Regions from separate parts of the Streptosporangium sp. 'caverna' genome, predicted to be linked through region 1. Evidence: predicted binding sites of a transcription regulator. Region 1 holds the regulator's gene; the other holds the start of a gene.
The links. The regulator HrcA, encoded in region 1, represses chaperone genes, less so after heat shock. The targets are predictions, from matches to a motif close to TTGGCACTCTCNNNNNGAGAGTGCCAA.
Positions count from the first base shown of each region.

Region 2: a site for HrcA is predicted at 1,850-1,876, ahead of groES (co-chaperone GroES). Genes of this name have one in related genera too.

Region 1 is NZ_CP029711.1:2,066,411-2,070,882, forward strand. Features, by position in the region: gene hemW (radical SAM family heme chaperone HemW) at 1-429, shown strand, start outside; gene DKM19_RS09195 (DUF4870 domain-containing protein) at 562-1,314, opposite strand; gene DKM19_RS09200 (DUF3097 domain-containing protein) at 1,339-2,154, opposite strand; gene DKM19_RS09205 (hypothetical protein) at 2,212-2,961, opposite strand; gene hrcA (heat-inducible transcriptional repressor HrcA) at 3,146-4,159, shown strand; gene dnaJ (molecular chaperone DnaJ) at 4,172-4,472, shown strand, end outside.
Region 2 is NZ_CP029711.1:828,109-832,580, forward strand. Features, by position in the region: gene DKM19_RS03920 (hypothetical protein) at 1-175, opposite strand, end outside; gene DKM19_RS03925 (class I SAM-dependent methyltransferase) at 369-1,535, opposite strand; gene groES (co-chaperone GroES) at 1,966-2,277, shown strand; gene groL (chaperonin GroEL) at 2,368-3,990, shown strand; gene DKM19_RS03940 (sigma-70 family RNA polymerase sigma factor) at 4,265-4,472, shown strand, end outside.

The sequences.
Region 1 (4,472 bases):
GAGGCCGGGTTCGAATGGTACGAGGTGTCCAACTGGGCGACCTCCGAGGCCGGGCGCTGCCGGCACAACCTCCTCTACTGGACCGGCGGCGACTGGTGGGGGGTCGGCCCCGGCGCCCACAGCCATGTCGGCGGCACCCGGTGGTGGAACGTCAAGCACCCCGCCGCCTACGCCCAGCGCCTGGCCGCCGGCACCTCACCCGCGCACGCGCGGGAGGTGCTCACCCCCGAGGACAGGACGGTGGAGCGGTTGATGCTGGAGCTCAGGCTCGTCCAGGGCTTCCCGCTCAAGGAGCTCGAACGGCCGCCGGTGGTCGCACGGGCGCTGGCCGACGGCCTGCTGGAGGTGGAGCCGTTCAAGAAGGGCCGCGCGGTGCTCACGCTGCGCGGGCGCCTGCTGGCCGACGCGCTGGTCCGCGACCTCACCTGAGCGTGTGGGAACCTGAGCGCGGCGACCGGCGCGTCAAGGGCCCGGTGAGGGCCGGACGGGGGCATGCGAGAGGCGCCGGCCGGGTGACCGGCGCCTCGCAAGACGCGTCCTGAGCCAGAACACGGCGTTTCGTCAGCTGACGAAACGGATGTTCATTGGATAGCGGTAGTTCTCGCCCCGGTTGGCCGCGATGGCGGCGATGATCATAAAGATGATCGATCCGATCCAGACCACGAACATCAGGATGAAGCCGATCAGCACGAACGCCAGAATCCAGGAGACGGCGTAGGCGATCATCAGGGTGAGCTGGAAGTTGAGGGCCTCGGCGGCCTGGTCCCGTACGTAGGGGGCCTCGTCCTTCTTGGCGAGATACACCACCAGTGGGCCGACGAACCAGGTCAGAAGACCCAGCAGGTGGGCGAGCATGGCCAGGGTGGTGTCGTCGCTGCCGGGCCGCGGGCCGTACGTCCCCGGAGGCGCCTGATACCCGTAGCCGTACGCGCCGGGCTGGGGATAGCCGGCCTGGTGGCCGCCCTGGTATCCGCTCTGGTAGCCGTGGCCGCTCACGTCGTACGGAGGGACCGAGGGAGGCGGGTAGCCGTATCCCTGGCCGGAGGGCGGCTGACCCTGACCGGGTGACGGGTAGCCCTGGCCCTGCTGGTGGTAATTCTGGCTCTGCTGGGTGTGGCTCTGGCCCTGGCCGGGCTGGGGGTAGCTCTGGCCGGGTGGCGGGCTGAACTGGGGGTAGCCCTGGCCCTGCTGGGTGTGGCTCTGGTCCGGGTCGGGCTGCGGGTGACTCTGGCCGGGTGGGGAAGGCCGGTCGATGCGCCGCGTCCGGTCCTCGCCCGCGGACTCGCGCGGTGGATCCTCGGGGTTCTCGCTCATGGCCCCTCCTGGTGGGTTTAGGGACTAGCCATCCTCGCCGGGAACCGTCACAAAGTCGATCAATTCCTCGACCGGGCCGAGGAGCTCCGGCTCCAGATCGGCATATGTCGTGACCGATCCGAGAATGCGGCGCCACGCGTCGCCGGGCTCCAGTTTCCAGCCCAGGGCGGCGATGACGCCTTCCTTCCAGGGTACGCCGCGTGGTACCGACGGCCAGGAGGAGATTTTCAGCGCGGACGGCCTGACCGCCTGCCAGACGTCCACGAACGGATGCCCGACGATCAGCACGTGCGGTGAGGAGACCTGGGCGGCGATCCTGCTCTCCTTCGAGCCGGGGACCAGGTGGTCGACGAGCACGCCCAGGCGCCGGTCGGGGCCGGGGCCGAACTCGTCGACGATCGAGGGCAGGTGGTCGACACCTTCGAGATACTCCACGACCACGCCTTCGACCCGCAGGTCGTGGCCCCAGACCTTCTCCACGAGGGCGGCGTCGTGGATGCCCTCCACGTAGATCCGGCTCTCCTTGGCGACCTGCGCCCGCAGACCCTCCACCGCGATGGAGCCCGAGGCGCTCCGCCTCGGGCTCTGGGGCGCGGCGGCGGGACGGACGAGCGTCACCACCTTGCCCTCCAGGAGGAACGCGGCCGGCTCCAGGGGGAACAACCGCCGGCGCCCGAACCGGTCCTCCAGGGTGACGGCCTCCTTGTCGCAGGCCACCACGGCACCGCAGAACCCGCCGTCGGCGTCTTCCACGACCAGATCGAGCTCCGCGGGGACCTGAGGGATCTTCCCCTTCAAAGGACGTCGCCAGTTTCCCGCCAGCACGTCACGTTCGTACATCACCGACCGCCCACCACCTCGCGCCAGGAACCAGATGGACGTTAGCAAAAGCCGGGATCACCCGCCGTACGGTCCCTGAGGTCCCCACTGCCCCGCCGACGCGGCCTCGGCCTGGCGCCTGCGGGCGCCGCTCCGCCTCACCAGCACGACGATCGTCACGATGACGGCCAGCAGGAGCCCGCCGCTCGGCACCGCGAACAGGGCGATCACCCCGCCCAGCAGCGAGTCGGTGGAGAGCTCCCTGCCCACGCCGAACTCGGTGCCGGCCGCCTCGTCGGCGGTGCAGGTGAGCCGGTAGTCACCCGCCTTGTCGACCCCTACCAGCAGGCCCATCTCCCAGCTGACGCCGTTGACGGTGACGGTCTGCTGGCCCTGGGGCCGCGTGAGCGTGGCTGTTCCCGGACCGCCCTGGAACGCACACTCGAAATCGGTGGGTCCGGTCGTGGAGACGTAGATGACGGAACCGGCCGCGGGGTCGAGTTTGACCGTGACGGTCTTGCCCGAGCCGAAGGACGAGGTGGGCAGGACGTCCCCGAGCGCGCCGAAGACGCCGCCGACGAAGCCGCCGATGCCGACGACCACGCTGAGCACCGCGACAAGCCAGACGCCGACGATCCAGCCGATGCTGGGCTTGATCTTCGCCATGGGCGAAGGGCCCTGGGGGGTGCCGTAACCGGGACCGGGAGGGGCATAACCGTAGGAGGGGCCGTTCTGGTACTGCTGCTGGCCATATGGCTGCTGAGGAACGCCGTAACCGGATGCGCGCGTGGATGCGTCACCCGAAGAAGGACCGAAATCGTGGGACATGTGCCAAATTGTGGTTGGTGCCGCTTGGATAGCGATAGCAGTTGACTTGACGACGGCTTGGTCCGATCATCTGCCCCTCCTGTTATCGCACCTCGCGGCCGTGGGCCGTACACTTGGCACTCGGGAACACTGAGTGCCAGACCTGTGGTTTCCCCCTTCGGACGCAGGCAGGGAGGTGAGCACGTTGGTCGACGACCGGAAGCTCGCGGTGCTTCGCGCCATTGTCGAGGACTACGTGTCCACCAATGAGCCGGTGGGTTCCAAGGCTCTCGTCGAGCGGCACAACCTGGGTGTGTCGCCCGCGACCATCCGCAACGACATGGCGGTGCTGGAGGAGCAGGGCTACATCGCCCAGCCCCACACCAGTGCCGGCCGGGTGCCCACCGACAAGGGCTACCGGCTGTTCGTCGACCGGCTCTCTCAGGTGAAGCCGCTGTCGAGCGCGGAGAGGAAGGCCATCGAGACCTTCCTGGCCGGCGCCGTGGACATCGACGACGTCGTCATGCGCACGGTACGGCTGCTGGCGCAGCTGACCCGTCAGGTGGCGGTGGTGCAATACCCCACGCTGACCAACTCCACGGTCCGCCACGTCGAGCTGGTCCCGCTGAGCGAGCGGCGGCTGATGTTCGTGCTCATCACCAACACGGGACGGGTCGAGCAGCGCGTGGTCGAGCTGCACGAGACGGTCGACGAGGCCCGTGTCGCCCATCTGCGGGCGATGCTCAACTCCTCCCTGGACGGATGCGGTCTCACCAGCGTCCCCGACAAGGTCGTCGATCTGCCCGCGCGCCTCGCGGCCGAGGACAGGCCGCTCGCGGCGACGATCCTGTCGGTGCTGCTGGAGTCCCTGGTGGACCGGCACGATGAAAAGATTGTTTTTGCCGGGGCCGCCAACCTCGCGGGGGCCGACTTCACCGTCGGGCTCCGTGACGTGCTGGAGGCCCTGGAAGAGCAGGTCGTGCTCATGCGCCTGCTCGGCGAGACGTCCGATCTGTCAGCGCTGACAGTGCGGATAGGCTCGGAAAACCCCTATACCGGACTCCAGGGCACGTCGATCGTCGCGGCTGGATACGGTTCAGGAGACAAGCAGCTGGCCCGGCTCGGTGTGCTGGGTCCGACGCGAATGGACTACCCGGTCACGATGGGCGCGGTGCGCGCGGTGGCACGTTACGTCAGCCAAATTCTGGCTGCATCCTAAGAGGTCAACTAAGTGGCTAAGAGTGACTACTACGGCACCCTCGGGGTGCGTCGTGACGCCAGTGCGGAAGAGATCAAGAAAGCCTACCGGCGCCTGGCGCGGGAGCTGCATCCCGACGTGAACCCCGACCCTGAGACCCAGGAGAGGTTCAAGGAGATCACGCAGGCCTATGAGGTCCTGTCGGACTCCAACAAGCGGCAGATGTACGACATGGGCGCCGATCCGTTCGCCGCGGGCGCGGGTGCCGGGGCCGGCGGCTTCGGTGCGGGTTTCCCGTTCAGCGACATCATGGACGCCTTCTTCGGCGCGGCGG
Region 2 (4,472 bases), 1.2 Mb from region 1:
CTCGCAGCAACCACTCCATGCCTTCGAGGCGCTGGCGGATCTCGTCCAGCACCGCGCCCTGGGTCCGCTGCTCGTAGACGTGGTCCTGTGCCGCGCGGGCGAGGAGCTCGCGCATCCGGTCGGAGATAGCAGTCTGACTGCCTGCCTGGAGCAGGGTGTGGTCGGAGTGATCCACCGAAAGCTCCTTCACTCGCCGACGGTCAGCCGCGCGGTGGGATTGGTTCATTTCGCTGTTGAACGCGGTCAAACCGCACGCGAGGGAGCGAACTCTCGCCCGGCAATCCTAGCCTTCTGATCAAGGTTTAACGAGGTCGAATTTGAAAGATCGTAATTGTCAATGAATTGTCCGAGTTTGCCGTTTCGGCTGGTCAGCATGGATCGCATATGAAGGCGAACGGCCTGTCGATGATTCGGGTAAGAATGACGACCGCGGATTTGTCTCCGGAAAGTCGTAGGTCTTTCCGCAATTTGTCGACATCGACCGCCGAGCCGCGTTTCTTGATCGTCGCATTGCCGACTCCGCGCTCGCGGAGCGCGGCCCGCAGCCGCTTGAGCGAGAACGGCAGCGTCTCGTGGACCTCGTACCGGGACGCCCACGGTGTCCGTACGGCGACGTCCCCGGTGATGTAGGCGATGTGCGGATCGAGCAGGTGACCTTCGACCGTCGCGGCGATCTCCGCGACCAGATGGGCCCGGATCGCCGCGCCGTCCGGCTCGTAGATGTAACGGCCGACCGGACCGTGTTCGGCCTGGCCCAGGTCGGGGTCGGGCGTCATCGTGTCGCCCGACGGCAGGATCGTGGCCCTGCGATCTGTCTCGCCCGCCAGGGCGCCGCACCAGATCACGGCCTCCTTGACGTCGCCCTTGTGGGAGACCCACTCGGCCTCCGCCCCGGCGGGGATGAACTCGTAGGGGATCCCGGGGGCGACCTTGAGGCAGGCCGACCTCGCCTTCGCCACCATCTCCAGCACGTCGGGCCAGGGAGGCGAGTAGCCCATGGGGTCGAAGGTCCTGCCCCGGGCGGTACGGCGGGCGGGATCGGCGAACAGGACGTCGAACGCCGCCGGGTCGATCGCTCCGGCGTCCGCCGTACGGACGGAGACCCGGTCGCCGAATCCCAGGGCCTCGGCGTTGGCCTGGGCGATCGCCGCGGTGAGGGGGTCGACGTCCACGGCCTCGACGGTGCATCCGGCCCTGGCCAGCGCGAGGAGGTCGCCGCCGATGCCGCAGCAGACGTCGGCGACCCGGGAGCCGGGGGCGACGCGACGCGTCCTGTGGTCGGCGACCTCACGGCGGGTGGCCTGTTCCAGACCGGCCTGCGTGAAGTACATGAGATCGGCGTCGGCGCCGAACTTCTCCCTCGCCCTCCGCCTGAGCCCGGCCTGGGTGAGCGCCGCGGAGGTCAGGCCGGCGTCGTAGATCTTCCTGAGCCGGGTCACCGCCGCCACCGGGTCGTCGCCGACGGTCTCGGCCGCGGCCGTCAGGGCCTCCTGGCCGCGGGGTGTCAGCAGCTCCCGGAATGCGTCAAGGTCCACGTCGTCTGACGTTACCGCCTGGCGGGGACGCGGCCTTCGCCTCGCTCCGGCATCCCGGCGGGGCCGGAGCGCGTGTTCCGCCGGGTTCCCCGGGGCGCCTCGGCTCCTCGGCGTCCTCCGGCGTTGCCCGGTATGTCGCTCGATGCTCCCCTGCGTTCCCCGATGTTCCTTGATGGTTCATCACCTACATGGGCAGGTGCTGCCAGGTGGGAAGGGTAGTTTTGAGGGGGGTTGTGCATAGCTTGACGTTCGCGTGAAGCGCAGAAGGGCCATCCCGTGTTGACTGTCAAGCCCTCCTTGCATACTGTTCCGTATTGGCACTCTCCCGGTGAGAGTGCCAGATACATGCGACGAGGCAGGTCTGACACCCGCGACGGCAGACCGCTGGTCGCCTCTTCTAGATCATTCAAATCTGAAGGGGAGGTCCGACGTGACGACCGCCACCAAGGTTCCCGTTAAGCCGCTCGGCGACCGCATTGTGGTCCAGCCGCTTGAGGCAGAGCAGACCACCGCTTCCGGTCTGGTTATCCCAGACACCGCCAAGGAGAAGCCGCAAGAGGGCAAAGTCCTCGCGGCCGGTCCCGGCAACTGGGACGACAAGGGCGAGAAGCGGATTCCGCTCGATGTCGAAGTGGGTGACGTGGTCCTCTACAGCAAGTACGGCGGCACCGAGGTGAAGTACAGCGGCGAGGAGTACCTGGTGCTCTCCGCCCGCGACGTGCTCGCCGTCATCGAGAAGTAGTTCCAGCTTCATAAAGGTGACGTATCGAGCCCCGGGTCGCGTGAGCGCCCGGGGCTTTGATGCGCCGACGTACTTATAGAGGGGATTGTTATGCCGAAGATCCTGTCGTTCGAGGAGGACGCACGCCGCGCTCTTGAGCGTGGTGTGAACGCCCTTGCGGACGCCGTGAAGGTGACCCTCGGCCCGCGCGGCCGTAACGTCGTCATCGACAAGAAGTTCGGTGCGCCGACCATCACCAACGACGGTGTCACCATCGCCCGTGAGGTCGAGCTGGAGAAGCCGTACGAGAACCTCGGCGCCCAGCTGGCCAAGGAAGTCGCCACCAAGACCAACGACGTCGCGGGTGACGGCACCACCACCGCGACCGTTCTGGCCCAGGCGATGGTCCGTGAGGGTCTGCGTAACGTCGCCGCCGGCGCCCAGCCGCTCTCGCTCAAGCGTGGCATCGACCTCGCGGCCAAGGCCGTCAGCGACAAGCTGATCGAGTCCGCCCGCCCGGTCGAGGACAAGAAGGAGATCGCGCACGTCGCGACGATCTCCGCGCAGGACGTCAAGATCGGCGAGCTGATCGCCGAGGCGTTCGACAAGGTGGGCAAGGACGGTGTCATCACCGTCGAAGAGTCCAACAGCATGGGCCTGGAGCTGGAGTTCACCGAAGGCCTCCAGTTCGACAAGGGCTACCTGTCGCCCTACATGGTGACCGACCAGGAGCGCATGGAAGCGGTCCTGGAGGACCCCTACATCCTGATCACCCAGAGCAAGATCGGCTCTGTCGCGGAGTTCCTGCCGCTGCTGGAGAAGATCGCTCAGTCCAAGAAGGCGCTGCTCGTCATCGCCGAGGACGTCGAGGGTGAGGCCCTCGCGGTCCTGGTCACGAACAAGATTCGTGGCACCTTCACCTCCGTCGCCGTCAAGGCTCCGGGCTTCGGTGACCGCCGCAAGGCCATGCTGCAGGACATCGCCGTCCTCACCGGTGGCCAGGTCGTCAGCGAGGAGATCGGCCTGAAGCTGGAGTACGTCGGTCTCGAGGTGCTCGGCACCGCCCGCCGCATCGTGATCACCAAGGACTCCACCACCGTCGTGGACGGCGCCGGTGACGCGCAGGCGATCGCCGACCGCGTCAAGGAGATCAAGCTCGCCATCGAGCAGTCCGACTCCGACTGGGACCGCGAGAAGCTCCAGGAGCGCCTCGCCAAGCTCTCCGGCGGCGTCTGCGTGCTCAAGGTCGGCGCGGCCACCGAGGTGGAGCTCAAGGAGAAGAAGCACCGTCTCGAGGACGCCATCTCCGCGACCCGTGCGGCGATCGAGGAGGGCATCGTCTCCGGCGGTGGCTCCGCGCTCATCCACGTCTCCAAGATCCTGGACGACCTGGGTCTGACCGGTGACGAGGCGACCGGTGTCTCCATCGTCCGCAAGGCGCTCATCGAGCCGGCTCGCTGGATCGCTGAGAACGCCGGTCTCGAGGGTTACGTCGTGACGACCAAGGTGGCCGAACTGTCCACCGGTCAGGGCTTCAACGCGGCCACCGGCGAGTACGGCGACCTGATCGCTCAGGGCGTCATCGACCCGGTCAAGGTCACCCGCTCGGCCGTCCAGAACGCCGCCTCCATCGCCGGCATGCTGCTGACGACCGAGGTTCTCGTGGTGGACAAGCCCGAGGAAGAGGCTCCGGACGCCGGTGCCAACGGCCATGGTCACGGCCACGGTCACTGATCTTCGTTGGTCCGTACGGCTCGCGTCCCCCCGAGGGGTGCGAGCCGTTCGCGTTTTGCGGTAAACCAAAAGGCCCTGCGAAGCGTCATGGCATGATGCGCGGAAGACCAAACGTCGTTCTAACAAATAGTCGGCTTATTTGGTAATCCAATGAAATATTGGTACAAATTCGAGTCGTTGCTGTCATCACTCGATTACTCCCCGTTATCGCCGCTTCAATGTGACCAATCCGTAGCCGTTTGCGATGACGACAGGCCATACCAGGGCGGGCATCATGCCTAACGTGACCGAGGGATGCGTCGCCGACGCCAAAAATGGGGTAAGGCTTGCGACGAGATCTGAAGGGACCGCCCATAGGGATGATCTCAAAGATCTGACGAGGCTCGCCGTTCAGGGAGATCGCACAGCGATCGAATCTCTGATCGCGCAGCTGAGGCCAATGGTTGTCCGTTATTGCCGTGGTCGTCTTGGCCGGGTTTCTG